Regions from separate parts of the Leclercia sp. CFBP8987 genome, predicted to be linked through region 1. Evidence: predicted binding sites of a transcription regulator. Region 1 holds the regulator's gene; each other region holds the start of a gene.

Region 1 (8,137 bases):
CTGAACGTGATGCGTAACCGGCTGGGCATTCGTCAGGCGGAACGCCTTGCGCAGGCCGCATATGAATTCACCGCGCTGCGCGCCGCGACCTTGCCTCTGGGGCCGCTGTTGCGCGGACTGCCGCACCTGTGCGCCATCCACCAGCATCTCTACCAGGATATTTTTGACTGGGCGGGCGATATTCGCGAAATGGATATTTATCAGGGGGATACCCGGTTCTGTCACTTCGCCTATATCGAAAAAGAGGGCAATGCCCTGATGCAGGATCTGGAGGAGGAGGGGTATCTCGTCGGACTGGAGAAAGCGGATTTTATTAATCGCCTTAGCCATTACTACTGCGAAATCAACGTCCTGCACCCGTTCCGCATCGGCAATGGTATTGTTCAGCGCATCTTCTTTGAACAGCTGGCGATCCATGCGGGCTATCAGCTCGACTGGCGCGGTATCGACCCGGAGGAGTGGGCCCAGGCCAACCAGAGCGGTGCGATGGGCGATCTGAGCGCGCTGAACACAATCTTCAGCAAAGTGGTAAGCGAAGCCCGGGAAACTGAGTAGAATAGGGCGGCCATTTTTTCAGGAGCCGCCATGATTCTGCTGATTGATAACTACGATTCCTTCACCTGGAACCTGTACCAGTATTTTTGCGAGCTGGGGGCGGAGGTGGTGGTCCGGCGCAACGACGTGCTCTCTCTGGAGGATGTCGCGGCGCTGAATCCCCAGAAAATTGTTATCTCTCCCGGCCCCTGCACACCGGATGAGTCCGGGATCTCGCTGGCGGTGATCCAACACTATGCCGGTAAATTGCCGATCCTCGGCGTCTGCCTCGGGCATCAGGCCATCGGTCAGGTCTTTGGCGCAACGATCGTTCGTGCCGCCAAAGTGATGCACGGCAAAACCGCCCCGGTGACCCACAACGGCACGGGGGTCTTCTCTGGCCTGAATAATCCTCTCACCGTGACCCGCTATCATTCGCTGGTTATTGACCCGCCCACCTTACCCGACTGCTTTGAGGTCACCGCCTGGAGCGAGACTCAGGAGATCATGGGTATCCGCCATCGCGAATGGGATCTGGAAGGGGTGCAGTTCCACCCGGAAAGCATTCTCAGCGAACAGGGCCACCAGCTGCTGGCTAATTTCCTCAATCGTTGTTTTTTAGTTGCCATAAAGTGATTTTTTAAGCATATTTCGTGATTATATTTTCACTTCTGCTTTTTGCTTAAAAAAGGGTGGGGTTACATGGCAACTGAACAATCTGCAATTACGCGCGCAACATTCGATGAAGTTATCCTGCCAATTTATGCACCGGCCGAGTTTATCCCGGTGAAGGGAAAAGGCAGCCGCGTCTGGGATCAGCAGGGTAAAGAGTATATTGATTTTGCGGGCGGCATTGCGGTGACGGCGTTAGGCCACTGTCACCCGGCGCTGGTCGAGGCGCTCAAAACCCAGGGGGAGACCCTGTGGCACACCAGTAACGTCTTTACCAACGAACCGGCTTTGCGTCTGGGGCGTAAAATCATCGACGCCACCTTTGCCGAGCGCGTGCTGTTCATGAACTCCGGCACCGAAGCCAACGAAACGGCCTTTAAGCTGGCGCGCTACTACGCCTCCACTCGCCACAGCCCGTTCAAAACCAAAATCATCGCCTTCCACAACGCCTTCCACGGTCGTTCGCTGTTTACCGTGACCGTGGGCGGTCAGCCAAAATATTCCGACGGCTTTGGCCCGAAACCGGCCGACATCATCCACGTCCCGTTTAACGATCTGCATGCGGTAAAAGCGGTGATGGACGATCACACCTGCGCGGTGGTAGTTGAGCCGATTCAGGGTGAAGGCGGCGTGATGGCGGCAACCCCCGAGTTCCTGCAGGGGCTCCGCGAGCTGTGCGATCAGCACCAGGCCCTGCTGGTATTTGATGAAGTGCAGAGCGGCATGGGGCGTACCGGGGATCTGTTTGCCTACATGCACTACGGCGTGACCCCGGATATCCTGACCAGCGCTAAAGCGCTCGGCGGCGGTTTCCCGGTCAGCGCGGTGCTGACCACTCAGGATATTGCTTCGGCGTTCCACGTGGGCTCTCACGGCTCCACCTACGGCGGTAACCCGCTGGCGTGCGCGGTGGCTGAGGCAGCGTTCGATATTATCAACACCCCGGAAGTGCTGAGCGGCGTTAACACGAAGCGGGAGCAGTTTGTGAAGCACCTTCAGCAGATCGATGCTCAGTACGATCTCTTCAGTGATATTCGCGGCATGGGGCTGCTGATTGGTGCCGAGCTGAAGCCGCAATACAAAGGCCGGGCGCGCGATTTCCTCTACGCCGCCGCCAGCGAAGGGGCGATGGTGCTCAATGCCGGGCCGGATGTGATGCGCTTTGCGCCGTCGCTGCTGGTGGAGAGCGAGGATATCGACGAAGGGATGAGCCGTTTTGCCGCCGCGGTGAAGCGCGTGGTTCAGGCGTAGGCCCGTGCAAGCGTAGCGCCGCCGGGCACAAAAGCTAATACGGCGTCCGTTTCAAACGCCGGATCAACCAGATCCCATGATGCGGACGCTGTCGCCACGCCACTGACGAAATGGTGTGCATGGTATTCAGATGCCCCAGGATGCGCTGCAGATGCTGCTCCAGGGTGCTCATAGGCCCGTAGGTCAGGGTTTCGGGAGCTTCCAGGATATTCTCATCGCCGCTTTCACCCGGCGAATCATACTCCAGACGCTGCTGACAGCGCTGAAGCGCAATTTCACACGACTGCAGATAACGCTGCGCCAGGTCTGGCGTCAGCATCGTATGCTCCCGCGCCAGGGTCGTCATCGCGTTGATATGCTCGACGATAAACTGGCTGTGCGTTACCCACAGTTTCATATCCGCCAGATACGCCGAATTGAAGCCCGGCTCCTGCATCGCCTGGTTGAGCGAGTTGAACAGGGCGTTGTGCGCCTGGTTGACCTTCATGCGCTGCCAGGCCAGCGGCGTCGGCTGCGGATCGTCGCTGAGGATCAGGCGGATGGCCTCCTGATCGGCCTCCAGCGCGTCGTGGGCATTCTGCCGCAGCAGCCCGCTCTGCCACTGCGGCCACAGCCAGACCATGCCGCCGAAGGCAATCAGACAGCCAATCAGGGTATCGGCCAGCCGGGCGATAATAAATTGCTCACCGTTCAGGGTCAGCAGTTGCAGGGTATATACCGCCGTGACCGTAAAGCCCACCGTCGCCCAGCCGTAGTTCTTACGAATAAACAGGTAACTTACCAGAGTGATCACCAGCATCCCGGCGAGGGTATAGCCTTCCGGAACGTGGAAGTGCAGGGTGACACCGGCGATGATCAGCCCCACCATGGTGCCGGCCGCCCGGTGGAAAATACGCACCCGCGTCGCGCTGTAGCCGTTTTGCGTTACCAGCAGGACGGTCATTAAGATCCAGTAAGGTTTCGGCAGGTGCAGCGCTATGCCCATCAGGCTGGCGATACTCAGCATCACGCTGATACGCGCCGCATTACGGAGGGCGGCAGACTTCAGCGACAGATAGCTTTTCAGGGCGGGGATCAGCGGCAGGCGTTTCTGCTTGTCGGCCATCAGGTCGCGCGGGTAGAGCGGACGCTGGGTGCGCAGCACCCGGGCGATACGGCTGAAGTGCCAGGCGCAGAACTGTCCCACCGGGTTATCCGGGTGCTGACGGGCGATTTTTTCCAGCGCGCCGAGCGGTTTGTCCATGCTAAAGCGAGTGGGGTAGCGATGATAGAGGATGTCATCAGCCAGCACCCGCAGGCGGGCCGCCACGGTCTGTGCGTTCCAGCGGATCACCGCTTCGGCGTGACTGCGCTCCACCAGCTTTTGCACCTCCTTCGGGTGGTGCAGACTGACGGAGATATGCTCCTGCAGATCCAGCCCCACCTGGAAGGTGCGCAGCAGGCGTTTGTATTCGTGATTTCTGTTGGCCGCCAGCATATGCAGCTGCTGGTAACAGAGGCTGATCAGATCCACTACCTTCTGCTGGCGGGCCAGCAGCGGTGGCAACGATTTCTCAGGGTCAGTGTGCTGGGTCAGCAGGGTATATTTCGCTTCGCAGTAATCCGCCAGCTGTTGATAGAGCATGCTCAGCGACTCGCGCAGCGGCTGTTCGCGCCACATCCAGAACCAGAACCAGTTAAACAGCCCGTACCAGAGGGTGCCCAGCGTATAGAGGAGCAGCGGTTCCCAGACCGGCATGTTCCCGGCAAGACTCAGGGTAAAGATGGCCGCAATCAGCGAGGCGGGCAGGAGTCGCGCATGGAGAGCGCTGATTTCTGCCGTGACGCCTAAGGTCATTGCCAGTACCGTCAGAATGAGCGGCAGTGGAATATCCCGCGCCAGCAACAGCTGGACGGCCAGGCTACATCCGGCAAACAGGCAGCCGCCAATAGTCAGACGTTTAAAAAAGCGTTTATGCGGTGTGTCCAGGCCAGCGATGTTGCAGCAGGCTGGAACCAGAGAAAAGAGGAGTCCCTGTTGCAGATGACCGAAAATCAAACCCACAGCCACGGGGAGACACAACACCAGGGTTTGCCGCAGTGCGTAGTTAACTTCCGGGTGATAAATGAGCCTGCGCCACATGGATGCTAGAGACAAAAACGGCGTGGCATCCTGCGATGCCACGCCGTTTGAGCGGAATTAACGTGTTCCGTAAACCACGATGGTTTTACCGTGGGCGGAAATCAGGTTTTGATCTTCCAGCATTTTCAGAATACGACCGACTGTCTCACGCGAACATCCGACGATCTGACCAATTTCCTGACGGGTAATTTTAATTTGCATACCGTCCGGGTGGGTCATGGCGTCTGGCTGTTTCGCCAGGTTCAGCAGGGTCTGAGCGATACGGCCCGTTACGTCGAGGAAGGCGAGGTTACCCACTTTCTCGGACGTGACCTGCAGACGGCGAGCCATCTGCGAGGAGAGGCGCATCAGGATATCCGGGTTAACCTGGATCAGCTGGCGGAACTTCTTATAGGAGATCTCAGCCACTTCACACGCGGTCTTCGCACGCACCCAGGCGCTACGCTCCTGACCTTCTTCAAACAGGCCCAGCTCGCCGATGAAATCTCCCTGATTCAGGTAAGAGAGGATCATCTCTTTGCCTTCTTCATCTTTGATCAGCACTGCCACTGAGCCTTTGACGATGTAATACAACGTTTCCGCTTTTTCACCCTGGTGAATCAGCGTGCTCTTCGATGGGTACTTATGAATATGGCAATGAGACAAGAACCATTCGAGAGTCGGGTCTGTTTGCGGTTTGCCAAGCACCATGCGCTGTTATCCTCTGTTATAAGCTGTCTCCAGAGTCTGGCTATGTACCTGTACTCTGGGGTTGCAATCGAATTCTTTCCCCTGCCTGGGGTCTGGCTGGCACAATAATTAGCAGCCTGGAATGTGTGATGTCCTCTGCATACATGTGCAACGTCAATGTATTACTGTAGCATCCCGACTGTTTTAGCATAGCTTTTGCCGCGTGTCTCCTGGTGTCTCGCTTCAGCTTGATGCAGGTCGACTTCCGTTGTCAGAATTGTTACTGACGCGTAATCTGTCAGCAAAAATGCACTCCTGGAGTTAATACAAATGCAAGCACGTGTGAAATGGGTAGAAGGGTTAACGTTCCTTGGTGAGTCCGCTTCCGGGCACCAGATTTTGATGGATGGCAACTCCGGTGATAAAGCGCCAAGCCCGATGGAAGTAGTCCTGATGGCGGCAGGCGGATGCAGCGCCATCGACGTGGTGTCGATCCTGCAAAAAGGGCGTCACGATGTGACCGACTGTGAAGTGAAGCTGACCTCAGAGCGCCGTGAAGAGGCGCCGCGCCTGTTCACCCATATCAACCTGCACTTCGTGGTCACCGGCAAAGCGCTGAAAGATGCGGCGGTATCCCGCGCGGTGGATCTCTCTGCGGAGAAGTACTGCTCCGTGGCGCTGATGCTGGAGAAAGCGGTCAACATTACGCATTCGTATGAAGTGATCGAGGCCTAAGCGCCTTGCCCGGTGGCGCTGCGCTTACCGGGCAACAAAACCTCAGTCGATCTTCTTGCCTTCCATCAACCGCTGCACCAGCGGCATCATGATCAACTCCATCGCCAGCCCCATCTTCCCGCCCGGCACCACCAGCGTATTGATGTGCGAAATAAATGAACCCTGCAGCATCGCCAGCAGCCAGGGGTAGTCAATATTGTCCAGATTGCGGAAGTGGATCACCACGAAGCTCTCGTCAAGGGACGGGATGCCTTTTGCGGCAAAGGGGTTAGAAGTGTCCACGGTCGGGACGCGCTGGAAGTTAATATGGGTGCGGGAAAACTGTGGCGTCAGGAAGTTAATGTAATCCTCCATCGAGCGCACCACCGAGTCCATCACCGCCTCGCGGGAGTGACCGCGTTCGCTGGTATCCCGCGTCAGCTTCTGGATCCACTCCAGATTGACGATCGGTACCACGCCCACCAGCAGGTCGACATGGCGCGCCACGTCGTGATGCGGCGTCACCACTCCGCCATGCAGGCCTTCATAAAACAGCACGTCGGTCGGTTCCGGCAGCGGCTGCCAGGGGGTGAAGGTGCCCGGCACCTGGTTCCAGGGGACCGCTTCGTCATAGGTGTGCAGGTATTTGCGTGCCTGGCCGGTGCCGCTTCGCCCGTATTCGGCGAAGGTTTGCTCCAGCAGGCCGAAGTCGTTGGCATCCGGGCCAAAGTAGCTGATGTGTTTGCCGAGATCGCGGGCCTTGCGGATGGCCATGTCCATCTCAGGGCGGGTGAAGCGGTGAAAGCTGTCGCCTTCTACTTCCGCAGCACGCAGATGCAGCTGCGAGAAGATCTTACGAAAGGCGAGGCTGGTGGTAGTGGTACCCGCACCACTCGACCCTGTAACGGCAATAACCGGATGTCTGGCGGACATAGCAACTCCCTGAATGGAAAGAGGTCGCGGTTAACCGCGAAATTGATTGCGAGGCATGATGTTGACGGTTTCGTGCAGCTCAGACCATACCACCAGCACCTCACCGCTTTGCAGCTGGCGCCTGACGTCGGCGACCTTCTGCTCAAGCGAAAGCTCCTGTTCACCATAATCGGTGCCTTCGCGTAACACAAAGCTTTCAATCAGATTATCCAGCGTTTCGGGAGCCAGATCTTGCCAGGGAATAATCATCTTATCGGTTCCAGGTATGTGGTCAGCCAGTCCGGGATACGCGTTTCCAGCCACATCTGCGGGCGGCGCAGCGTGCCACCGACAAAGCCCACGTGTCCGCCGTGTTCGGTCAGCTGATACTGTACGTTAGCGGGCAAAAATTCCTGCGCGGGTATCGAGTGATGATCCATAAAGGGATCGTCTTTAGCATGAATAATCAGTACCGGTTTGGTGATGTTGCTCAGCACCGGCATGGCGCTGCACTGGCGATAGTAGTCAATCGCATCGGCAAAACCGTGAATTTTGGCGGTGATCAGATCGTCAAATTCGCGCAGGCGGCGCACTTTCTTCAGCTGTCGCAGACTGACCGGGAGCGTATCCGGGTAAGCTTTAAGTTTGCGTGCCGCATTGGCTTTGAGCAAGTTAAGCAGATAACGCTGATAGATTCGCGAGAAGCCCTTATCCATATGATAGCTGCAGTGCTCCAGCATGAACGGGGCAGAGACGATGGCGGCGGCATCCAGCGGGATGGTATCGCCCTCTTTTGCCAGCAGGCAGGCGAGCATGTTTCCACCCAGCGAATAGCCCACTGCCGCCGTAGGGGCCGGGCCGTGAGTCTCTGCCAGCCAGCGCAGGAACCAGGTGCCATCTTCAGTTTCACCGGAGTGATAGATGCGTTTCTGGCGATTGGGTTCGCCGCTGCACCCTCTGAAGTGCATCACCACGCCCAGCCAGCCGCGCGCTTTTGCCGCCTGAATCAGGCCGTGCGCATAGGGGCTGTGCAGGCTGCCCTCCAGACCATGGAAGACCACCAGTCGGGGTTTGTGCCGGGCCTGCTGCGGATCTTCGCTCCAGGCTAAATCAACGAAGTCATCATCCGGCAGGTCAAGGCGCTGCCAGACGGGGGTAAAAAGCACTTTACGGCGGATGAGACGCGGCAGCATGGTCTGCAGGTGTCGGTTCGACACGCCCCGCATGGGGACAAATTCCGCGCTTTCGTCGGCTGCAATGTTG
Region 2 (8,137 bases), 880 kb from region 1:
CCATGCTCCCGCACCTGACGACTTCAATAAATACCGGAATCAGATTGAGGTCGATCCCAGTGGATGAGCGAGAGAGATTTTTCATTTCTGCTGATTTCCATTGAACACTATTTGAACGCCGTAATGATGACGGATTGATTCAGCGGGTTACAGCAGCATTTTTATATAGCTTTATACCGACACCGGTATAAATCGTTGGAAAAATAAAAGGGGCCTTGCGGCCCCTTCTGGTCAAACTCAACAATCAGGCATCCGGGTATTCACGGATTAAGCGTTCAACGTCTTCCACCATATGATCGTTGCCGACGAAGAACGAACGGCGCTGGTGCAGACTCTCAGGAATGATATCCATAATCCGCTCTTTACCGTCGCTGGCTTTGCCGCCCGCCTGCTCGGCGAGGAAGGCCATCGGGTTGCACTCGTACAGCAGACGCAGCTTACCTTCCGGGTGGCTGGCGGTGCTTGGGTAGAGGTAGATCCCACCTTTCAGCAGGTTGCGGTGGAAATCCGCCACCAGGGAGCCGATATAACGTGAGGTATAGGGACGCTGGGTGGCAGTATCCTCTTCCTGGCAGAATTTAATGTATTTCTTCACCCCGGACGGGAATTTGATGTAGTTCCCTTCGTTGATGGAGTAGGTGCTGCCTTTCTGCGGGTAGCGCATGCGTTCCTGGCACAGGCAGAACACGCCCAGCGACGGATCGTAGGTAAAGGCATGCACGCCGCAGCCGGTGGTGTAGACCAGCATGGTGGAGGAGCCGTAAACCACATAGCCTGCCGCAACCTGCTTGTTGCCCGGCTGCAGGAAATCTTCTTCGGTTACCGGGGTGCCGACAGGGGTAACGCGGCGGTAAACAGAGAAAATGGTGCCGACAGAGACGTTAACGTCGATGTTGGAGGAGCCATCCAGAGGATCCATCAGAACGACATATTTTGCGTGTTCACACCCTTCAAAGACCACGATTTCGTCTTCTTCTTCGGAGGCGATCCCCGCCACGATGTCGCGTGCGCGCAGTGCAGCTTTCAGTTTTTCATTCGCGAACAGATCGAGTTTCTGTTGAACTTCGCCCTGCACGTTTTCAGCACCGCTGGCACCCAGGATATCGACCAGACCGGCCTTGTTGATATCGCGATGGATGATCTTGGCGCCCAGCTTTATTGCCGACAACAAAGCAGTGAGTTCACCGGTAGCATGCGAGAACTCGTGCTGCTTTTCGACAATAAATTCACCTAACGTTTTCATAACACCTTCCCTGCATTGGATGTTGAGTAAAGTTGTTGATGCCCAACAATCTTAACAAACTTTCAAATCTTCGCGCAGAGGTGAATCGCGCCAGCTAGGTACAGATTTTCCTGAAATGCGTTTCTCTGCCGCAGACATATGCGTAAAATGTGCGCCACATTGAAGAGGGATAGTGACGTATGCGCATTCATATATTGGGGATTTGTGGCACTTTCATGGGCGGCCTGGCTATGCTGGCGCGCGCTCTTGGCCATGAGGTGACAGGTTCGGACGCCAATGTGTATCCGCCGATGAGCACGCTGCTGGAAAACCAGGGCATCTCACTGATTGAAGGGTACGACGCCAGCCAGCTGGAGCCGCAGCCAGATCTGGTGATCATTGGTAACGCCATGACCCGTGGAAATCCGTGCGTGGAAGCCGTGCTGGAGCGCAACATTCCTTACATGTCTGGCCCGCAGTGGCTGCATGACTTTGTGCTGCGCGATCGCTGGGTTGTTGCTGTTGCGGGGACGCACGGCAAAACCACCACCGCCGGGATGGCGACCTGGATCCTCGAAGCCTGCGGCTACAAGCCGGGCTTTGTGATCGGCGGCGTACCGGGGAATTTCGAGGTTTCTGCCCGCCTGGGCGACAGCCCGTTCTTTGTCATTGAAGCGGACGAATACGACTGCGCCTTCTTTGACAAGCGCTCTAAATTTGTTCATTACTGCCCGCGCACCCTGATCCTCAATAACCTTGAGTTCGATCATGCGGATATCTTCGACGACCTGAAGGCGATTCAGAAGCAGTTCCACCACCTGGTGCGTATCGTGCCGGGCCAGGGGCGCATCATCCTGCCGGAAAACGACGTCAATCTGAAGCAGACCCTGGCGATGGGATGCTGGAGCGAGCAGGAGCTGGTGGGCGAGCAGGGCCACTGGCAGGCGAAAAAACTGACCAACGATGCCTCCCAGTGGGAAGTGCTGCTGGACGGTGAAAAGGTCGGGGAAGTGCACTGGGCGCTGGTGGGCGAACACAACATGCATAACGGCCTGATGGCGATTGCCGCCGCCCGTCATGTGGGCGTATTGCCTGCCGACGCGGCCCATGCGTTGGGGTCATTCATCAACGCCCGTCGCCGTCTTGAACTGCGTGGTGAAGCTAACGGCGTGACGGTGTATGACGATTTTGCCCATCACCCGACGGCGATCCTCGCGACGCTGGCGGCTCTGCGCGGCAAAGTGGGCGGCACGGCACGCATTCTGGCGGTGCTGGAACCCCGCTCCAACACCATGAAGATGGGCATCTGCAAAGACGATCTCGCCCCGTCGTTAGGCCGTGCGGATGAGGTCTTCCTCCTGCAGCCGCAGCACATTCCATGGCAGGTCGCAGAAGTCGCGGACGCCTGTATTCAGCCTGCGCACTGGAGTGCGGATGTCGATGTGCTGGCGGATATGGTGGTGAAAGCCGCTCAGCCGGGGGATCACATTCTGGTGATGAGCAACGGCGGGTTTGGTGGGATCCATCAGAAGCTGCTGGACGGTCTGGCGAAGAAAGCAGAAGTAGCAGAGTAATAAAAAAGCCCGGTGGCGCTAACGCTTACCGGGCCTACAGTTCGTGCGCATTTGTAGGCCGGATAAGGCGTTTACGCCGCCATCCGGCGAACAGCATGCACGAGGATTAACTTTCGGCTTCCGCCAGTTCGCGCAGATACTGGAAGATCAGACGCGCAGATTTCGGCGGCTTATTCCCTTCTTTCTCTTTCTTGGCGTTACGGGCAAGCGTTCGCAGCTGCTGGCGGTCGGCGTCCGGCCACAGGTTCAGCACCTCCGCCAGGGCATCATCGCCATTATCAATAAGACGATCGCGGATCTGCTCCAGCTTATGGAACAGGGCAACCTGCTGGTTATGGCGGTTTTTCAGCTTATCCAGCGCCTGGCGGATAGGCTCTACGTCGCGCTGACGCAACATTTTACCAATCAACTGAAGCTGGCGGCGACGGCCCTCTTTCTTGATGCGCTGTGCCAGTTCGATGGCGGCACGCAGATCCGGATCGAGCGGGATTTTATCCAGCGCGTTCTTACCCAGCTCTACCATTTCCGCACCAAGCTGTTTTAACTCTTCGGCGTCGCGTTTAATTTCACTTTTACTGACCCAGATGATCTCATCATCTTCGTCTTCGATGTCATCACCGGGAACGTCGTCGAGCCAGTCTTCGGGCTGCTTAGTCATGTCAGGCTCCTTAAAAAAAGAGGCTAATCTTACCAGTTTAGGCGCGTACTGAGAAACGGTTCTCTGATAGACTTCAGCTAACTACACCTTACATTATGGCATTTACGATGAAAGTGATCTCACAAGTTGCAGCACAGCGTAAAGCACTGGAAGAGGCCGTCTCCATGGCCCTGGAGCTGGCGTCAGCGAAATCCGACGGGGCAGAAGTCGCCGTCAGTAAAACCACCGGTCTGAGCGTCAGCACCCGCTATGGCGAAGTGGAAAACGTTGAATTTAATAGTGATGGCGCGTTAGGGATTACTGTTTATCACCAGAACCGTAAAGGCAGCGCCTCCTCCACCGACCTCAGCCCGGACGCTATTGCGCGTACCGTGCAGGCGGCGCTGGATATCGCCAGCTACACCTCCCCGGACCCTTATGCGGGCGTGGCAGACAGAGAATTACTGGCCTTTGAAGCCCCGGATCTGGATCTGTTCCACCCGGCAGAAGTGACCCCTGATGAAGCCATTGATTTCGCCGCGCGTGCAGAACAGGCCTCCCTGAATGCCGATAAGCGCATTACCAACACCGAAGGCGGCAGCTTTAACAGCCACTACGGCATCAAGGTGTTTGGCAACAGCCACGGCATGCTGCAGGGCTACAGCTCCACCCGCCACTCGCTTTCCAGCTGCGTCATCGCTGAAGAGAACGGCGACATGGAGCGTGATTACGCCTACACCATTGGCCGCGCGCTGGGCGATCTTCAGTCGCCAGAGTGGGTTGGGATGGAGTGCGCAAAACGCACATTGTCCCGCCTCGCTCCACGAAAACTGTCTACCATGAAAGCACCGGTGATCTTCGCCAATGAAGTGGCGACCGGGCTGTTCGGGCATCTGGTCGGGGCGATCGCGGGTGGCGCGGTGTACCGTAAATCGACCTTCCTGCTCGACGCGCTGGGTACGCAAATTCTGCCAGAATGGCTGACCATTGAAGAGCACCCGCACCTGCTGAAAGGGCTGGCGTCTACGCCGTTCGACAGCGAAGGCGTGCGCACGGAGCGTCGCGATATCATTAAAGACGGCATCCTGACCCAGTGGCTGCTGACCAGCTACTCCGCACGCAAACTGGGGCTGCAAAGCACCGGCCATGCGGGCGGCATCCACAACTGGCGGATCCCGGGTCGTGGCCTGAGCTTTGAGCAGATGCTGAAAGAGATGGGCACCGGGCTGGTGGTAACCGAGTTGATGGGCCAGGGCGTTAGCGGCGTGACCGGCGACTACTCGCGCGGGGCGTCCGGCTTCTGGGTAGAAAACGGTGAAATTCAGTATCCGGTGAGCGAAATTACCATCGCCGGCAACTTAAAGGATATGTGGCGCAATATCGTGACGGTGGGCAACGATATTGAAACCCGCAGTAATATACAGTGTGGATCGGTGTTGTTACCGGAGATGAAGATCGCCGGCCAGTAATACTCAAGCGCACTCCGGTGCGCTTTTTTTTAATAATAAAAAAGGAAGTGAGCAATGCGTAAACATCTGTTAGCAATCGTCGCAGCTTCAACGCTGGTAATGAGTACGTCGGTCCTGGCTGACCTGGAAGACAACATGGACACCCTCAGCGAAAATCTGAAGGTGGTGCAGAAAACGGACAATGCGGCGGAAATGAAAGACGCCCTGACCAAAATGCGTACTGCTGCGGTGGATGCGCAAAAAGAGACCCCGCCGAAGCTGGAAGGCAAAGCGGAAAACAGCGCGGAGATGAAAGATTTCCGTCACGGTCTGGAGACCCTGGTGGGGCAGATTGACGGCGCGCTGAAGCTGGCCAACGAAGGCAAAGTCAAAGAAGCACAGGCGGCAGCCGATGGGTTTGTCACCACGCGTAATACTTATCACAAAAAATACCGCTAATGGGTGCCTGAGCCTTACGTCCTCTCCCGTGTTGCGGAAGATGATTATTGTCAAAGAAATGATCATCAAAACCCTGATACTGGGATCTCTGCGTTTCATGGATGCCTCCTTGCTTTTAAAGCGGGCGAGGTAGCGAACTCCACGGTGTGACGTGTCGTTTCGAGCCCCCGCCCTGATTTTTAGTCAGGCGGGGCTTTCCACTTCCCGTCCCATGCATGAGACGGTCAGTCTCAAGCACCCACGGCCACTCTACCCAATCCGCATAAGAAAACCTTATCCAGCTCACATTTCTACGAGTCTGCTCGTAAACTTTTTCACTTCCACAACGCCGCTTTACCCGCTCAGGAGCGTGATATTCATCACGTAAACCCAGCGAATTATCATCATTCAGTGCAATTATGTGGCACAGATCACTGGCGCCGGGTTCCTTTCCACTTCGAAGTGGAAAGGAACTCGCTACAAACAATTAACCCCCGGCGTTAGTTTTATCCCAGAGCCAATAACGGGGTAAGACGAGTGATTAACGGAACGGTAATAAACGACACTGGAGACCAGGCGGCGCAAACTGAACAGCTCGCCGACACCATGCTCAAGCAGACGTTCACTCTGCTTAGTCATCACCACATTATCCCCAATGCCGTTCAGGAGCAGATGCTCACCTCCCACGTTCGCGCGATGGCGCACCGGTCGGTGACCGGTGAGCCGCTGCCAGAGGTTGAGGCTGACCTGTTCGACGAAATTTCACCTGAATCAATGCGGCTTGCCCGCGAAGTCGTGGCGCAGTTTGGCAACCTTCCTGATGAAGAAGCCTGGCTGCTCTCCGTTCACTTTGAAGTCGCAAAAGACAACCTTTAAGGAGCAACACTATGGAACAAATTACAGTCGTTATCGGCGATCGCCTGGGTAAAGGTCAGAAGGTTGCAGCAGGCGTTGAAAAAGCGGGTGGTCGCGCCGTGGTTGTGCCAGGCGTGGCGGCAGACATGAAGCTGGGTGACGTGATGAAGGCGGAAAACGCCACCTTCGGCATCTCCTTCTGCGGCAGCGGCGGCGCGGGGGCGATCACCGCTCAGACCAAATATGGCTACAAAGCGAAGTACGGCATGCGTTCCGTGGAAGAGGGCGTCACCGCCATCAACGAAGGCTGCAACGTGCTCGGTTTTGGCTTTATGGATAAAGAAGAGCTGGGCGAGCGTCTGGTACAGGCGTGGCAGAAGAAGCACGGCGCATAAGCATGAAAGAACAGTTCACCACCACGGTGAGAGTGAAAGGCAAGGGTGACGCCAAAGCGCGCGCCTTTGCCGACGCGCTGAACCACGTTCAGGCCGCGGTGATGAAAGCATCGCCGCATATCTTACTGCGTATTGAGCCACAGGATGTGCAGGTTGTTCAGGCGCAAGAAGCGGTGCGTAAAGAGGCGTTTCTGTTCTTCTTTTTGCGCCGGGAGAGACGCACCTACAGCGTGGAGCTGGATGTGACCGTCAACGTGACTGCCATCAATCTGGACCAGGTGGACTTTGTCACGCAACGCTGATTCTTACTAATAGGGCAGACTAATGTTCCTGATAATTTTAATAAAATCGCTCATCATCGGCGGCCTGGTTGGCGTCGGCGTGGGCGCCGGGGCTGCACGCATGTTCCATGCGCCTACCACTCAGGGTATGGGCGCATTTCGTACGTTGGGGGAGCTGAACTCCTGTGAAGGGGATCCGGCCTCTCACTTCTCCTTTGGGTTAGGCTTCTTCTTCAACGCCTGGGCCTCGTCGGTTGCGGCGGGTTCCTTCACCCAGGACGTTGACCACCGCATCATCCCGAACTGGGGTGCCGCGGCACTGATGATCAAAAACCGTAACGTCGGCGAGACGCTGCACGATCCCCGCAAAATGGCGATTGCCTGCGGCGTGATCGGCATGATGGTCGTCACCTTCCTGAACCTTACCGCCTCGTCCGTTCCTGCAGCTCTGCAGGTCACCGCCGTGAAGGTGCTGGTACCGGCCGCAAACCTGCTGGTGAACACCGTGATGCCGGTGATCTTCTGGCTGGCGGCTATCGACGCGGGTAAAAAATCGGGCTTCTGGGCCACCGTCTTTGGCGGCGCGGCGCAGCTGATCATGGGTAACGCCGTACCGGGCCTGGTGCTGGGGATCCTGATCGGAAAAGGTGTGGAAGAGAGCGGCTGGAACCACGTCACCAAAGTGATGATGGTCGCCATCGTATTGCTGTTCGTGCTGAGTGGTTTCTTCCGCGGCTTCGACATGAAGATGATTGAATCCTTCCATCTGACCGTGCCGAACTGGCTCGACATGATCCACAACTCGCTCAGCGGCAAGTAACAGGAGCCTCTAAATGGAACAGAATAAAGGTTTTTGGTATGCCGACTGGTCGTTCCCGATCTTCGTTGGCCTGCTCTCCTCCGGCGTGTTCGCCGGGACGCACATGTACTACCTCTACGGCATCGGTGCCTTTAACGAAGTGGCCTTCGTGGCGATGCTGAAAGCGGGCATCGATACCGGTGCCTACGGCGCGGTTGCCGCCTTCGGCGCCAGCTTCCTGTTCGCCCGTATTATCGAAGGCTCCCTGGTAGGGATCCTTGATATCGGCGGGGCGATCCAGACTGGCGTCGGCTTAGGTGTTCCGGCGCTGCTGCTGGGAGCAGGGATTATGTTCCCGGTGACCAACTTCCTTGCCTCGCTGGTAACCGGCCTGGTGATTGGCCTGGCGATTGGTTACATCATCATCCTGGCGCGTAAGTTCACCATCAACCAGAGCAACTCCACCTACGGGGCGGATGTGATGATGG
Region 3 (8,137 bases), 1.9 Mb from region 1:
CTGCCGGATAACGAAACCGGCTGGTACGATTTTTACACCCAGGAGTGGTTCTCCGGCGGGCAGTGGATCGTCCGTGATGCTCCGCTGGAAAAACTGCCCCTGCTGGTGCGTGCCGGTGCCGGTCTTCCCCTCAGCGAACGCATCACGCATGTGTCAGCCGAAAAAGATGATACCCGCGAGCTGAAGCTGTTCCCGGTGAAAGGCGTGGGTGCGACCTCGGGTCTGCTGTTTGAAGATGACGGCGAGAGCTGGGGTTATCAGAACGGCAATGCGCTGTGGGTGGAGTGGGAGATGGTGTGCGATGGGGCAACCATCAACCTGAAGGTCAACGGGCGTGGGGATTATCGTCCGGCGTGGAAGGCGCTGAAGCTGTCGTTACCGGCGGAAGAAAAACGTAAGCTGCGGGTGAACGGTGTGGAAGGGAGTGAGTGGGTGGTGTAATTGCCCCTCACCCCGGCCCTCTCCCCATAGGGGCGAGGGTGAAAACCGCACCGGGCAGTCCCCTCTCCCCTGTGGGGAGAGGGTTAGGGTGAGGGGTTTATTTTAACCGTCGATACCTTTGCTGCGCAGGTAATCTTCATAGTTACCGCTGAAGTCCACCACGCGCTCTGGCGTAATTTCAATCACGCGGGTCGCCAGGGAGCTGACAAACTCACGGTCGTGAGAGACGAAGATCAGGGTGCCCTGATACATCTCCAGCGCCATGTTCAGCGATTCGATCGATTCCATGTCCAGGTGGTTGGTTGGTTCATCCATCACCAGAATGTTCGGTTTCTGCATCATCAGCTTGCCGAAGAGCATACGCCCCTTCTCACCACCGGAAAGCACCTTCGCCGGCTTTTTGATGTCGTCCTGGCTGAACAGCAGACGGCCAAGGAAGCTACGTACCACCTGCTCGTCATCACCTTCAGACTTCCACTGGCTCATCCAGTCGAAGACGGTCAGATCGTTGTCGAAATCTTCGGCGTGATCCTGGGCGTAATAACCAATCTGCGCATTCTCGGACCATTTCACGGTCCCGTTATCCGGAGCCAGTTCACCCACCAGGGTCTTCAGCATGGTGGTTTTACCCACGCCGTTGGCACCCAGAATGGCGATCTTCTCGCCCACTTCCAGCAGCAGATTGAAGTTTTTGAACAGCGGGCCGTTGTCGAAACCTTTTGTCAGCTCTTCGACGGCTAAGGCATTACGGAACAGTTTCTTGTCCTGCTCGAAGCGGATGAACGGGTTCTGACGGCTGGAGGCTTTAACTTCATCCAGCTTAATTTTGTCGATCTGGCGAGCACGGGAGGTGGCCTGACGCGATTTGGAGGCGTTGGCGCTGAAGCGGCTGACGAAGGATTGCAGGTCAGCAATCTGCGCCTTTTTCTTGGCGTTATCGGCCAGCAGACGCTCACGCGCCTGGGTCGCAGCGGTCATGTACTCGTCGTAGTTACCCGCATAGACGCGCAGCTCGCCGTAGTCCAGATCCGCCATGTGGGTGCAGACCATGTTCAGGAAGTGACGGTCGTGCGAGATGATGATCATGGTGCTGTTACGCTCGTTCAGCGTCTGCTCCAGCCAGCGAATGGTGTCGATGTCCAGGTTGTTCGTCGGTTCGTCGAGCAGCAGGATGTCCGGGTTAGAGAACAGCGCCTGCGCCAGCAGAACACGCAGTTTCCAGCCGGGTGCGACTTCGCTCATCAGACCGTAATGCTGTTCAACCGGAATGCCCACGCCCAGCAGCAGCTCACCGGCACGGGACTCCGCAGAGTAGCCATCCATTTCGCCGTACAGCACTTCGAGGTCGGCCACTTTATAGCCGTCTTCTTCGCTCATTTCGGCAAGGGCATAGATGCGGTCGCGCTCCTGCTTCACTTCCCACAGCTCACCGTGGCCCATGATCACCGTGTCAAGAACGGTGAACGTTTCAAAGGCGAACTGATCCTGACGCAGCTTACCGATGCGCTCGTTCGGATCGAGAGAAACGTTGCCCAGCGTCGGCTCTAAATCGCCGCCGAGGATCTTCATGAAGGTGGATTTTCCGCTACCGTTGGCACCAATGAGGCCGTAACGGTTGCCGCCGCCAAATTTGACGGAAATGTTTTCGAACAGCGGCTTACTGCCAAACTGCATAGTGACGTTGCTGGTAACTAACACGGGAGATTCCTGCGAGAAGTGTGATAAACCCGGCATTATGCCACAATTCCGAAATGAGATCCCGTGTAACAACATAACGCTAAACTTTAACGAAACGGAAAAAAGTGTGATTTAGTACACATCCGAATTCCATGCGGTCAGGAATGCACATATAATGCGCTCCCTAAACCGTTCAGACTTTTAAACAACCTGCCAAGTGGCACAGATACCTCGCACACCATGAATATGAAATTAACTTCGCTTTTCGCGGCGGCGTTTGCCGTAGTAGGGTTTTGCAAGACCGCTTCTGCTGTCACCTATCCACTGCCAACCGACGGTAGCCGTCTGGTGGGTCAGAACCAGGTTGTGACCATTGAAGAGGGTAACACCCAGCCGCTGGAATATTTCGCAGCTGAATATCAGCTGGGTCTGTCCAACATGATGGAAGCCAACCCAGGCGTCGATCCGTACCTGCCGAAGGGTGGTACCGTGCTGAATATTCCTCAGCAGCTGATCCTGCCGGACACCGTGCATGAAGGCATCGTCATCAACAGCGCCGAAATGCGTCTGTACTATTACCCGAAAGGCACCAACACGGTGATCGTGCTGCCAATCGGTATCGGCCAGTTGGGGAAAGATACCCCGATGAACTGGACCACCAAAGTTGAGCGTAAGAAAGCCGGCCCAACCTGGACGCCGACTGCCAAAATGCACGCCGAGTACATTGCCGCGGGCGAGCCGCTGCCAGCCGTTGTTCCTGCTGGCCCGGATAACCCGATGGGTCTGTACGCGCTGTACATTGGTCGTCTGTATGCGATCCACGGCACCAACGCCAACTTCGGTATCGGCCTGCGCGTGAGCCACGGCTGTGTGCGTCTGCGTAACGACGATATCAAATTCCTGTTCGAGAACGTGCCGGTAGGCACCCGCGTGCAGTTCATCAACGAGCCGGTAAAAGCAACTACCGAGCCGGATGGCAGCCGTTACCTCGAAGTGCATAACCCGCTGTCCACCAGCGAAGAGCAGATCAACAACAACGTCACCGTGCCGGTCACCCTGACCAGCAACGTGCAGGCCATCACCGGCCAGCAGGACGTGGATGCGACCATCGTTGAGCAAGCGATCAACAACCGTTCCGGGATGCCGGTTCGTCTGAACTGATCGACCGATCGTAAGAGAACAATTCTGTCATAGCAGTGGAATTGTTCCGTTCACTACAGCATCTCTGCATTATGCATACCCAGCTGCGGTGAACGTGTTAAGGGGGCTACCGCCGCCCCCTTAACAATCCCGGCTCCCGGCAAAGAAAATCGCCGCTTCGCGGTTCCCTCAGCTTATTCCTTTCGGCTTTCGGGTCGGGCGTGATCCTACATCCATGTAGGTCACGCCCTCTCGGCGCATCCATGCGCCTCGCCCCGGCCTACAGGAAACGCTTCGGCGATTTTCAGCCGGACTCCCGCCCCTTCCACCTTTACAGCTGTTTGAAAAAATCTTAAAAGAGTTTTTTAACAATTTCTGCATGTGGCACAGGTGTTGAGTCCCGCTGAAATCGGCGAACCGGAGACCGGATGACCAGGGCTGGACGCCATGGATGGCGGCCAGAGGCGAAGCGAGACAGGACGTCGAGTTGAGCCGACCGCAGGCAGCAGGTCGTGAGGTGAGCGCAGTGCGAAGCACCGATTTCGTTGCGGGCCGCGGGGATTGAAAAGGGGGCCGCGGTGGCCCCCTTTCACGTTCACAGGTTCTGGAATGTCATATTCTGGTGGACATAAGGTGAACGGAACACGCCACCGAACTCAATCAGAAAACAATAAAAGATTACTGCTGCGCCAGCTGGTTATGGCGATATTCCCCCTGCCGCTCCAGCATCCAGCCTGGATATTCTCGCGGCAGCGCGCTCACCGCATCCAGCTGTTTCAGCTCCTCGTCGCTGAGATGAATCGCCGTCGCGGCGATATTGTCGTCCAGCTGATCCACCCGTTTTGCCCCCACAATCACACTGCTGACCACCGGCTGGTGGAGCAGCCAGGCGAGGGCAATCTGCGCGACCGATACCCCTTTGCTGTCGGCAATGTGGCGCATCACGTCCACGCAGTCAAACGCCCGCGCTTTATCCACCGGCGGGAAGTCAAATTCCTGGCGGCGGCCACCGCCCTGCACCTGACCGTCGCGGTCATATTTGCCGCTCAGCAGCCCGCCTGCCAGCGGGCTCCAGACCATTAACCCCACCTTCTCGCTTTGCAACATCGGCACCAGCTCGCGCTCAAGATCGCGGCCTGCGATGGTGTAGTAAGCCTGCAGGGAGGCAAAACGGGCCAGCCCCAGCCGCTCGGAGATCCCCAGCGCTTTCATAATCTGCCAGGCCGCCCAGTTGGAGACGCCGACGTAGCGCACATGTCCGTGCTGGACGAGGTTATCCAGGGCATAGAGCGTCTCTTCAATCGGGGTGGCCGGGTCAAAACCGTGCAGCTGATAGAGATCGATATAGTCCAGCTGCATGCGCTGCAGGCTCTCTTTCACGCTGCTGATGATGTGATGACGCGAATTGCCGCGGGAGTTAACCCCGGCGGTGCCCGTCTCGCCAAAGACTTTGGTTGCTACCACCACGTTTTCACGCGGGATCTTCAGGTTTTTCAGCGCCTGGCCGGTGATGGCTTCCGAGCGCCCTTCTGAATAGACGTTGGCGGTATCGATAAAATTGATCCCCGCGTCCAGCGCACGACCCACCAGCTGCTCGGCCTCCTGCTGCTGGAGCTGGCCTATCTTGCCCCACATCCCGCCTTCGCCGCCGAAGGTCATGGTCCCGAGGCAGAGCTCAGAAACAAACAGGCCGGTATTACCCAGTTTTTGATATCGCATTTGACGCTCCTCGTGTGTTGAGTACCCGATAGTTATACCCGGCTCACGCCGACGGCGAATGTGCGGTTCCTGCCCGTTTCTTGCCCAATCCTCTGAACTTATCCGCGCGGGGCGTCGCCAAAGACGGCGTAGTCCGGCAGCTGGACCTGCTGATACGGCTCCCAGCCCCCGCCGAGGGCTTTATAGAGCGCCACCAGATCCAGGGCGCTCTGTACCCGGGCCTGCTCCCGCTGCTGCTGCGCCTGCGCCAGCTGGCGCTGGGCATCCAGCACGTCGATAAAGGTGGCGATCCCCTGGCGATAGCTGCTGCTTGCCAGATCGAAGGCGTTTTGCAGCGCATCGATCGTTTTGTTCAATCCCGCTTCCCGCTTCTGGTCGGTGCGGTAGCTGACCAGCGCATTTTCCACATCCCCCAGCGCGGTGAGCACCGTTTGACGATACTCCAGCACCGCGGCACCCTGCTGCGCCCGGGCGACCTTCACGCTGGAGACCAGCCGTCCGCCCTGGAAGATGGGGATGGAGACCTGCGGCCCGACGCTGTAGAAGTGGCTGCTCCAGTCGGTGAGCCAGCTGGCTTCGCTGTTACGCAGGCCAAACTGGCCGCTGAGCGAGACGCTGGGGAACAGCTGCGCCACCGACACGCCGATCTGCGCGGTGGCCGCATGCAGGTTCGCCTCGGCTTCACGCACGTCCGGACGTCGCCGCGCAAGCGTGGAGGGAATACCGGTGGGGACAATCTCCGGCAGCGCGGGCAGCGGTTTGCTGGCCTGCAGCTCGCCGTCCAGCGCCCCCGGCGGTTTGCCCAGCAGGATCGCCAGGCCGTTCATCGCCTGCCGGGCCTGGGCTTCATACTGCGGAAGCTGCGCCTCAAGGTTGCCGAGCTGGGCGCGGGCGTTCTCCACGTCCATCTGCGGTGACAGCCCGCCGCGCTGGCGGCTGTCGGTCAGCTCCAGGGTCTGCTGCGCGCTCTCGATCTGGGTGTTTAGGGTGGCGATACTGCTCTGGGCGCCGCGCAGCTGGAGCCAGCCGCGGGCGACTTCGGCCTCCAGCGACACCAGGGCGTCGTTACGCTGCTCGATGGCCGCCTGCTGCTGGGCGTCGGCGGCTTCCACCTGACGGCGCACCTTGCCCCACAGATCCAGCTCCCACTGGGCATCAAAGCTGCCCTGGTAGAGGTTAATCGGCTGGGTCAGCGGCCCCAGCGCCCCGCGCAGTTCGGGATCGACATCATCCAGCTGGTCGTACACCCCGTGGGATTTCAGCTCCCCCTCCAGCCCCAGCTGCTGCCGGGTGGCCTGCAGGTTGCCGTTCACCGCCGGGAAGAAGGCCCCGCCCGCCTGATTAATCTGCTCCCGCGCGCCGGCGATGCGCAGCACGGTTTGCTGCAGGGTGAGGTTGCCGGCAATGGCGCGTTCAATCAGGCTGTCCAACTGCGGATCGCCGAAGGTTTTCCACCAGCGCGGATTGATGGCGGTGGATGCGGTTTGCGATTTCGCCCCGCCGTCGCCCGGATCGTTCCAGTGGGTCGGCGTTTGCGGCGCGGGCTGCTGGTAGTCGGGCCCCACGGCACAGCCTGCCAGCAACAGCATTATCATCAGGGGGCTTAAACGTCTGCAAATCATCAGTGTGCTCCTGCACTTCCCTCGCTCTTAACCGGCGAGAGCAACAAACAAAACGGAATCAGTAAGAGAGCCACCACGCTCAGAATGGTGAAGACGTCGATGTAGGCCAGGAATCGCGACTGTTCGATCATCACCTGGTACATGCGCCCGGTGGCGATGCTGGCGGGGTCGCCCACCTGGGTGGTGAAGTTCTGCACCGCCTGCGCCATCTCGCGAAGTGTGTGCTGGAACGGCTCATCGAACGCTGAGGTGTGCGTGGCGAGATGGGCGCTGTGGGCCTGCGAACGCTCGGTAATGGCCGCCGTCGAGAGCGAAATGCCGATCGACCCGGCCACGTTGCGGAACATGGTAAACAGCGCCGCGGCGTCGGCGTTCAGCTGCCGGGGAATCGAGATAAAGGCGATGGTGGTCAAGGGCACAAACAGGAACCCCAGCCCGATCGACTGGGCGCTGCGGAACAGCACCAGGGTCTCGAAGTCGATATCCGGCGTGAGCGTGCGGGACCAGAAGAACGACACCGCCAGACAGGTAAAGCCGAAGGCAATGATCCAGCGCGTCTGCACGATCGGCATCAGTTTCAGCACCAGCGGGATGGTGAGGACGATCAGGATCGCCCCGGGGGAGAGCACCAGCCCGGACCAGGTGGCGGTATAGCCCAGATCCTGCTGGGCCAGCTGCGGGATCACCACTGAACTGCCGTACAGGATCATTGCCATCCCGGCCATCAGCAGGCTGGAGACGGCGAAGTTTTTATCCTTCATGCAGTGCAGATCCACCACCGGCTTTTTGGCATACAGCAGCCAGTAGATGGCACCGATAATGCCAACCAGGGTCAGTACCGCGAAGGTGCGGGTAAAGTTCGAGTTAAACCAGTCTTCGTCCTCGCCCCGGTCGAGCATCACCTGCAGGCAACCGAGACCCAGCGCGATCAGGCCAATCCCCGTCCAGTCGATAGGGATCTTCTCTTTCGATTTACTCTCCCAGGGTGGATCTTCCAGCAGCTGATAGATCGCCAGCACGGTGACGATCCCTACCGGAATGTTAATAAAGAACACCCAGCGCCAGGAGTAGTTATCGGTGATCCAGCCCCCGAGCGTCGGCCCCAGCACCGGGGCGACGATAATGGCAATCGACGACAGGCCAAAAGCCTTGCCGCGATCTTCCGGCTTAAAGTAGTCGAGCAGCACCGACTGCTGGGTGGGCTGCAGGCCACCGCCGAAGAAGCCCTGCATGATGCGGAACAGGATGATCTGCCACAGCTCGGTGGCGATCCCACACAGGAAGGAGCAGATGGTGAACATCACAATGCAGATCAGGAAGAACTGCTTGCGGCCAAAAACCCGGCTCAGAAAGGCCGAGATGGGCAGCACGATGCCGTTGGCCACCAGATAGCTGGTGAGCACCCAGGTGGATTCGTCGTAGCTGGCAGAGAGCGAGCCCGCCACGTGGGGCAGCGCCACGTTGACGATGGTGGTGTCGAGGATCTCCATAAACACCGCGAGGGTGACGACAATCGCCACCGCCCACGGGTTGCTGGC
Region 4 (8,137 bases), 370 kb from region 1:
CAGCTGGTATCTTCGACTGATTTCAGCTCCACGAGCAAGTCGCTTCACCTACCATCAGCGTGCCTTCTCCCGAAGTTACGGCACCATTTTGCCTAGTTCCTTCACCCGAGTTCTCTCAAGCGCCTTGGTATTCTCTACCTGACCACCTGTGTCGGTTTGGGGTACGATTTGATGTTACCTGATGCTTAGAGGCTTTTCCTGGAAGCAGGGCATTTGTTGCTTCAGCACCGTAGTGCCTCGTCATCACACCTCAGCGTTAGTAAGGTTCCGGATTTACCTGGAACCTCCGCCTACATGCTTAAACCGGGACAACCGTCGCCCGGCCAACATAGCCTTCTCCGTCCCCCCTTCGCAGTAACACCGAGTACAGGAATATTAACCTGTTTCCCATCGACTACGCCTTTCGGCCTCGCCTTAGGGGTCGACTCACCCTGCCCCGATTAACGTTGGACAGGAACCCTTGGTCTTCCGGCGAGCGGGTTTTTCACCCGCTTTATCGTTACTTATGTCAGCATTCGCACTTCTGATACCTCCAGCAGACCTCACAGTCCACCTTCAACGGCTTACAGAACGCTCCCCTACCCAACAACACATAGTGTCGCTGCCGCAGCTTCGGTGCATGGTTTAGCCCCGTTACATCTTCCGCGCAGGCCGACTCGACCAGTGAGCTATTACGCTTTCTTTAAATGATGGCTGCTTCTAAGCCAACATCCTGGCTGTCTGTGCCTTCCCACATCGTTTCCCACTTAACCATGACTTTGGGACCTTAGCTGGCGGTCTGGGTTGTTTCCCTCTTCACGACGGACGTTAGCACCCGCCGTGTGTCTCCCGTGATAACATTCTCCGGTATTCGCAGTTTGCATCGGGTTGGTAAGCCGGGATGGCCCCCTAGCCGAAACAGTGCTCTACCCCCGGAGATGAATTCACGAGGCGCTACCTAAATAGCTTTCGGGGAGAACCAGCTATCTCCCGGTTTGATTGGCCTTTCACCCCCAGCCACAAGTCATCCGCTAATTTTTCAACATTAGTCGGTTCGGTCCTCCAGTTAGTGTTACCCAACCTTCAACCTGCCCATGGCTAGATCACCGGGTTTCGGGTCTATACCCTGCAACTTAACGCCCAGTTAAGACTCGGTTTCCCTTCGGCTCCCCTATACGGTTAACCTTGCTACAGAATATAAGTCGCTGACCCATTATACAAAAGGTACGCAGTCACCTGACGAATCAGGCTCCCACTGCTTGTACGTACACGGTTTCAGGTTCTTTTTCACTCCCCTCGCCGGGGTTCTTTTCGCCTTTCCCTCACGGTACTGGTTCACTATCGGTCAGTCAGGAGTATTTAGCCTTGGAGGATGGTCCCCCCATATTCAGACAGGATACCACGTGTCCCGCCCTACTCTTCGAGTTCACAGCAGGTGTATCTTCGTGTACGGGAGTATCACCCTGTACCCTGCGACTTTCCAGACGCTTCCACTGACACACATGCTGATTCAGACTCTGGGCTGCTCCCCGTTCGCTCGCCGCTACTGGGGGAATCTCGGTTGATTTCTTTTCCTCAGGGTACTTAGATGTTTCAGTTCCCCTGGTTCGCTTCGTTAAGCTATGTATTCACTTAACGATAGTGCAACGGATTGCACTGGGTTTCCCCATTCGGAAATCGTCGGTTATAACGGTTCATATCACCTTACCGACGCTTATCGCAGATTAGCACGTCCTTCATCGCCTCTGACTGCCTAGGCATCCACCGTGTACGCTTAGTCGCTTAACCTCACAACCCGAAGATGTCTCTTTCGATTCATCATCGTTTTGCGAAAATTTGAGAGACTCGAACACACCTTCATCTGCTCTTATTACGGAGAGCAGACACAGTGTGTCGTTTCAATTTTCAGCTTGATCCAGATTTTTAAAGAGCAAAACTTCTCAATGCACTCGAAAGTACATTTAGAAGTTCATCATTCATCAGACAATCTGTGTGAGCACTACAAAGGCAGGTTCTTTAAGGTAAGGAGGTGATCCAACCGCAGGTTCCCCTACGGTTACCTTGTTACGACTTCACCCCAGTCATGAATCACAAAGTGGTAAGCGCCCTCCCGAAGGTTAAGCTACCTACTTCTTTTGCAACCCACTCCCATGGTGTGACGGGCGGTGTGTACAAGGCCCGGGAACGTATTCACCGTAGCATTCTGATCTACGATTACTAGCGATTCCGACTTCATGGAGTCGAGTTGCAGACTCCAATCCGGACTACGACGCACTTTATGAGGTCCGCTTGCTCTCGCGAGGTCGCTTCTCTTTGTATGCGCCATTGTAGCACGTGTGTAGCCCTACTCGTAAGGGCCATGATGACTTGACGTCATCCCCACCTTCCTCCAGTTTATCACTGGCAGTCTCCTTTGAGTTCCCGGCCTAACCGCTGGCAACAAAGGATAAGGGTTGCGCTCGTTGCGGGACTTAACCCAACATTTCACAACACGAGCTGACGACAGCCATGCAGCACCTGTCTCAGAGTTCCCGAAGGCACCAAAGCATCTCTGCTAAGTTCTCTGGATGTCAAGAGTAGGTAAGGTTCTTCGCGTTGCATCGAATTAAACCACATGCTCCACCGCTTGTGCGGGCCCCCGTCAATTCATTTGAGTTTTAACCTTGCGGCCGTACTCCCCAGGCGGTCGACTTAACGCGTTAGCTCCGGAAGCCACTCCTCAAGGGAACAACCTCCAAGTCGACATCGTTTACGGCGTGGACTACCAGGGTATCTAATCCTGTTTGCTCCCCACGCTTTCGCACCTGAGCGTCAGTCTTTGTCCAGGGGGCCGCCTTCGCCACCGGTATTCCTCCAGATCTCTACGCATTTCACCGCTACACCTGGAATTCTACCCCCCTCTACAAGACTCTAGCCTGCCAGTTTCGAATGCAGTTCCCAGGTTGAGCCCGGGGATTTCACATCCGACTTGACAGACCGCCTGCGTGCGCTTTACGCCCAGTAATTCCGATTAACGCTTGCACCCTCCGTATTACCGCGGCTGCTGGCACGGAGTTAGCCGGTGCTTCTTCTGCGAGTAACGTCAATTGCTGAGGTTATTAACCTCAACACCTTCCTCCTCGCTGAAAGTACTTTACAACCCGAAGGCCTTCTTCATACACGCGGCATGGCTGCATCAGGCTTGCGCCCATTGTGCAATATTCCCCACTGCTGCCTCCCGTAGGAGTCTGGACCGTGTCTCAGTTCCAGTGTGGCTGGTCATCCTCTCAGACCAGCTAGGGATCGTCGCCTAGGTGAGCCATTACCCCACCTACTAGCTAATCCCATCTGGGCACATCTGATGGCAAGAGGCCCGAAGGTCCCCCTCTTTGGTCTTGCGACGTTATGCGGTATTAGCTACCGTTTCCAGTAGTTATCCCCCTCCATCAGGCAGTTTCCCAGACATTACTCACCCGTCCGCCACTCGTCACCCGAGAGCAAGCTCTCTGTGCTACCGTTCGACTTGCATGTGTTAGGCCTGCCGCCAGCGTTCAATCTGAGCCATGATCAAACTCTTCAATTTAAGTTTGATGCTCGTGAATTAAACTTCGTAATGAATTACGTATGTTCACTCAGAGACTTTGGTATTCATTTAGTGTCCGAAGACATTAAGAATCCATGTCACTTTGAGTGCCCACACAGATTGTCTGATAAATTGTTAAAGAGCAGTGCAACGCGGCTTTCGCTCACCGTTGCGAGGTGGCGTATATTACGCCTTCCTCTTTCAGAGTCAAGCAATAATTTCACGCTTTTCTCTGCTGACCCGGCGGCTTGTTTGCCGTTGTTCCGTGTCGATGGAGGCGCATTATAGGGAGTTCTCCCGGGGCCGCAACCCTTAAATGACAGAAAAATGACTGACTGCTGCATTCCCCAGCAAAACCCCGTCTTATACGCATTTGCCCACAGAGTTATCCACAAACTGACTGATATTCTCTGCAGCACGCCCTCTAAGACGGGGTCAAAATCACTCTGCAGCTTGCTCTTTTCCTACCAGGATGGTGGTTAACGTAAAGGAAAGTACCAGCGATATCGCTACTCCCGCCAGAGCAAAGACAAAATACGGGCCTATATAAGCAGGCAAACTGAAGATGCTCGACAGAATGTAGCCATAAAGACGCACGCCGAAGAAAGCAATAAAGGCTGAAGCCAGCGAGCTGGCCACCGTGGCGGCGATAAAAGCTTTCTTGTAGCGCGTCAGGACACCAAAGAGTGCCGGTTCGGTAATGCCCAGCAGCGCAGAGATGCCTGCCGACAGCGTAACGGTCTTCTCCTGACGGTCCCGACTCAGACGCCAGATAGCAAATGTCGCCCCCGCAATCGCCATATTGGCCATAAACATCATCGGCATCAGCATATCGTAGCCACGGTCACTGAAGTTCTGCAGGGCGATTGGCGTCATCGCATGGTGCATCCCGGTCAGGATCGCCACCGGTCGGATGGCACCGACCACCAGCCCGGCAAAGCTGGACGACACACTAAACAGTCCTTCTATAAAGAAGGCGAGTCCTTTACCCAGCCAGATACCAATCGGGCCGATCACCACCAGCGCCGCCAGGGCACCTATAAAGAGGGTGAGCGTCGGCGTGAAGACGGTTTTCAGGACATCGGGCATGATGCTGTCTACCCAGCGATGGATATAGCTTAATGCCAGTACCGAGAAGATCACCGGAATGACGCTCGAAGAATAGTTAAAGACGGATACCGGGATCGCATTCATTAACCAGATGGCACTGACCGCCCCTTCCTGATGCGTCGCCAGGGCTTTCGCTGCTTCTATTAAGGAGGGATACATCAGACAGGCGGCAACCGCCGCGGCAAGATACTCATTGGTCTTGAAGATCTTCGCCGCCGACACAGCGAGGAAGAACGGCAAGAAGTAGAAGACGCCGCTGGCAATCAGGTCGATAACCATGACGGTATCGCTTTTCGCCGAGACCACCTTTAAGGCGATCAGCCCGGCGAGCAATCCTTTTATCATCCCGGCACCGGCAATGGCCGGGACAATCGGACCAAAAACGCCCGAGACGGTATCCATAAAGAGGGAGACCAGACTTTTACGCCCTTTTGTCGCCGTCGGTGATTTATCAGCGCCCTGGCCGAGCACATCCAGCATTTGCTCGTACCAGCTGTTCACCTTCGGCCCAATGATCACCTGAAACTGATCGCTCTGCAGTTGCGCGCCCAGCACCCCAGGCAGATTTTTGATCGCAGCCTGGTCAACTTTATTATCGTCGATTAAATCAAACCGTAGCCGCGTCATACAGTGCCAGACTTTATTAATATTCCCCTGGCCGCCGACCAGACGAATAATATTATTGATGGCTTCTTGCGTCCCCATAAAGACTCCTGCCGGTAGGGTTGTTGTTTTATTGATGCCACGAGAATAGATAAACCCACACTACAAAACAAACCAATAAAAGTTGATATTGCTCACACTTAGCTACCCAGGGAGCCACAAAACAGCTAACAAACCAAAATTGGTACGGTTTTTAATTAAAATAGAATCAAATAACTGACCAAAATAAATAATAAAAAAACGGTTTACCGGTAAACATTTTTAGGGCGATGATATTCCCATTCCGTATTTCCACAGAGCAGCAAAGGAGTTTTTCGTGACGCCTGAGATCATCACTAATATCGAGTGCTTTATTACCCGCCCGGATCGACATAACCTGGTGACCGTTCGCGTTACCACGGAGCATGGCCCCGTCGGACACGGCTGTGCCACCTTCCAGCAGCGCCCGCTGGCGGTTAAAACTCTGGTGGATGAGTATCTCAAGCCGCTGCTGATCGGCCGGGATGCCAGTAACATCGAAGATCTATGGCAGATGATGAACGTTAACGCCTACTGGCGTAACGGTCCGGCGATGAATAACGCCATTTCCGGTGTGGACATGGCCCTGTGGGATATTAAAGGGCAGCTGGCCGGTATGCCGCTGTACCAATTGTTGGGTGGAAAATCCCGCGACGCGATCCCGGCTTACAGCCACGCCAGCGGCGAGACGCTGGAGGAACTCTTTGCCTCCGTCGATAAACTGGTGGCGCAAGGCTATCGTCATATCCGTTGTCAGCTCGGTTTTTATGGCGGCACGCCGTCGGCGCTGCATGCCCCGGAAAACCCGACCGCGGGTGCCTGGTTCGATCAGCATGAATACATGGCGAATACCGTGGAGATGTTCCGCGCCCTGCGCGAAAAATATGGCTGGAAACTCCATTTCTTACATGATGTCCACGAGCGTCTCTTCCCGCAGCAGGCCGTGCAGCTGGCAAAACAACTTGAGCCCTACCAGCCCTACTTTATCGAAGATATTCTGCCGCCACAGCAAAGTGCCTGGCTGGAACAGGTTCGCCAGCAGAGCTGCGTGCCGCTGGCGATGGGCGAGCTTTTCAATAATCCAGCTGAATGGCACGACCTGATCGTCAATCGTCGCATCGACTTTATTCGCTGCCACATCTCGCAGATCGGCGGCATTACGCCAGCATTAAAACTGGCGCACCTGTGTCAGGCCTTCGGCGTGCGTCTCGCCTGGCATGGCCCCGGCGATATGACGCCCATCGGCGTGGCGGTGAATACGCACCTGAACATTCACCTGCACAATGCGGCCATTCAGGAGTTTATTCCGCGTTCCACGACCACCGACGGCGTCTTCCCCGGCGCGCCTGAGGTGAAGGACGGGTTTATCTATCCCCCGACCGCGCCCGGCATCGGTACAGGCTTTAATGAAGAGCTGGCTCTGGCGCATCCTGTGGCCTATCGCCCACACGAGTGGACGCAGAGCCGCCTGCCGGACGGGACGATTCATACGCCCTGATTTTGTCGCCAGGCTAAATTATCGCGGTTATAGGGGCTGACCCAGGTGCAGGTGTAGTTGATATCGATAATATCGCTCACCTCAAAAACCCGGCCCCCCTCCAGTATTCCGCGATTATTAATATGCATTGCCGGGCTGCCTTTTTTGCAGCCCAGTATTACCGCCTGCTCACGGCTGACGCTGACTGCCCGATAGGTGGTCAGCATATGGGAAATGATCAATCCTTTGCTTAATACGTACTGCTGAATGGAGCGCTCAATCGCCTGCTGATTGAGGTCGGGAAAATCGGCAACCGGCATGCTGGACACTTCCAGCTGTACGGGCTGGTCATCGACGTAGCGCAGGCGGCAAAAGTGCCAGATAAAACTCTCTTCATCGATACCAAAAATTTGCTGCGCCGCGCGATCGGGCCTTCTCTTATGCAGGCTAATCATCCGGTAGCGCATCTGATCGAATCGCTTCTCGGTGATCGAGTTGTAGATCAGCGGATTATTGCGCGCATGCTCGTTGATCCAGATCCCCGAGCCCTGCACGATCCGCACCACGCCAATGCTGACCAGTTTCTCCAGCGCCTGGCGGATAGTGAAACGCGACACGCCATACTCTTCGGCCAGTTGCCGTTCAGGGGGAAGTTTGCGTGGCCCCGCCGTGGTGTCCTGATAGATTTTGCTTAGCAGATCCTGAGTCACAAACTCTTTCTTTTTCATTGTTCGGTCCTGAAGTCATTCAATGTTGATCACCCCTCAGCAGTCCGGCATACCCTGCGCCAGCAATCGCGGCCAGACTGCCGCCCAGTCCGAGCCATGCCCCATCCCGCTAACCACCTCCGTTCGCACACACCTCTCCCCTACCGCCTGTTGAAAACGTCGGGCGACAGCGGGTGGCACGGTGGTGTCGGCGTCGCCACTGTAATGGATCTGCGGCAGGTCACGCAGTGCAGCAGCGCGATCGATAGCGCTGCGGGCTGCGGGCATCGGGGTAACATGATGCAGGGCATTGACATACGCAACATCGAGATTGCCTGCCACCGTGCGCAGGGAGCGCACATCATCTCGGCGTTCCGCCAGCAGCGCGGCGATATTGCCACCCCCGGAGTAGCCAACCAGATCGATCTTCACCCCCGGATAGCGCAGCACCATCTGGCTGAGCGCCTCGTTCATTGCATCAATAACCGCCGGTGAGAAACGATCCTGCGTCCAGACATTTACGCGGCAGGCGGCCGGTAGCGGCGGCCCGATGAACTGGCAGGGTCGGGCAAGGTAAAACACATTTGCCTGCTTATCCGCCGCAGCCAGCTTCAGACCGGT

What was found. Region 1 encodes CRP, which controls carbon source genes, mostly activating them, when cyclic AMP is high. Its sites were predicted from a motif close to ATGTGANNNNNNTCACAT; they were not measured.
Region 2: SOM40_RS02150 (glycine dehydrogenase) is a predicted target of CRP. The motif match lies at 5,739-5,756, and genes of this name have one in related genera.
Region 3: ldtB (L,D-transpeptidase) is a predicted target of CRP. The motif match lies at 2,244-2,261, and genes of this name have one in related genera.
Region 4: SOM40_RS19615 (enolase C-terminal domain-like protein) is a predicted target of CRP. The motif match lies at 5,437-5,454, and genes of this name have one in related genera.

The regions. Positions count from the first base shown of each region.
Region 1 is NZ_CM188255.1:4,440,639-4,448,775, reverse strand. It holds gene SOM40_RS21485 (putative adenosine monophosphate-protein transferase Fic) at 1-555, shown strand, start outside; gene pabA (aminodeoxychorismate synthase component 2) at 586-1,170, shown strand; gene argD (bifunctional acetylornithine/succinyldiaminopimelate transaminase) at 1,237-2,457, shown strand; gene SOM40_RS21470 (YccS/YhfK family putative transporter) at 2,492-4,579, opposite strand; gene crp (cAMP-activated global transcriptional regulator CRP) at 4,637-5,269, opposite strand; gene SOM40_RS21460 (OsmC family protein) at 5,579-5,983, shown strand; gene SOM40_RS21455 (phosphoribulokinase) at 6,026-6,895, opposite strand; gene SOM40_RS21450 (YheU family protein) at 6,926-7,144, opposite strand; gene SOM40_RS21445 (hydrolase) at 7,141-8,137, opposite strand, start outside.
Region 2 is NZ_CM188255.1:445,986-454,122, forward strand. It holds gene SOM40_RS02120 (LysR family transcriptional regulator) at 1-4, opposite strand, end outside; gene fbp (class 1 fructose-bisphosphatase) at 245-1,243, opposite strand; gene mpl (UDP-N-acetylmuramate:L-alanyl-gamma-D-glutamyl-meso-diaminopimelate ligase) at 1,423-2,796, shown strand; gene yjgA (ribosome biogenesis factor YjgA) at 2,903-3,454, opposite strand; gene pmbA (metalloprotease PmbA) at 3,550-4,902, shown strand; gene cybC (cytochrome b562) at 4,957-5,340, shown strand; gene SOM40_RS02150 (glycine dehydrogenase) at 5,857-6,195, shown strand; gene SOM40_RS02155 (SFCGS family glycine-rich protein) at 6,207-6,569, shown strand; gene SOM40_RS02160 (DUF4312 family protein) at 6,572-6,871, shown strand; gene SOM40_RS02165 (DUF4311 domain-containing protein) at 6,894-7,670, shown strand; gene SOM40_RS02170 (DUF4310 family protein) at 7,684-8,137, shown strand, end outside.
Region 3 is NZ_CM188255.1:1,440,269-1,448,405, reverse strand. It holds gene SOM40_RS06855 (glycoside hydrolase family 31 protein) at 1-441, shown strand, start outside; gene SOM40_RS06850 (ABC-F family ATPase) at 544-2,139, opposite strand; gene ldtB (L,D-transpeptidase) at 2,359-3,279, shown strand; gene SOM40_RS06840 (aldo/keto reductase) at 3,937-4,977, opposite strand; gene SOM40_RS06835 (efflux transporter outer membrane subunit) at 5,076-6,599, opposite strand; gene SOM40_RS06830 (DHA2 family efflux MFS transporter permease subunit) at 6,599-8,137, opposite strand, start outside.
Region 4 is NZ_CM188255.1:4,075,121-4,083,257, forward strand. It holds rRNA gene SOM40_RS19600 (23S ribosomal RNA) at 1-1,767, opposite strand, end outside; rRNA gene SOM40_RS19605 (16S ribosomal RNA) at 2,002-3,541, opposite strand; gene SOM40_RS19610 (PTS transporter subunit EIIC) at 3,983-5,356, opposite strand; gene SOM40_RS19615 (enolase C-terminal domain-like protein) at 5,631-6,830, shown strand; gene SOM40_RS19620 (GntR family transcriptional regulator) at 6,818-7,537, opposite strand; gene SOM40_RS19625 (alpha/beta hydrolase) at 7,574-8,137, opposite strand, start outside.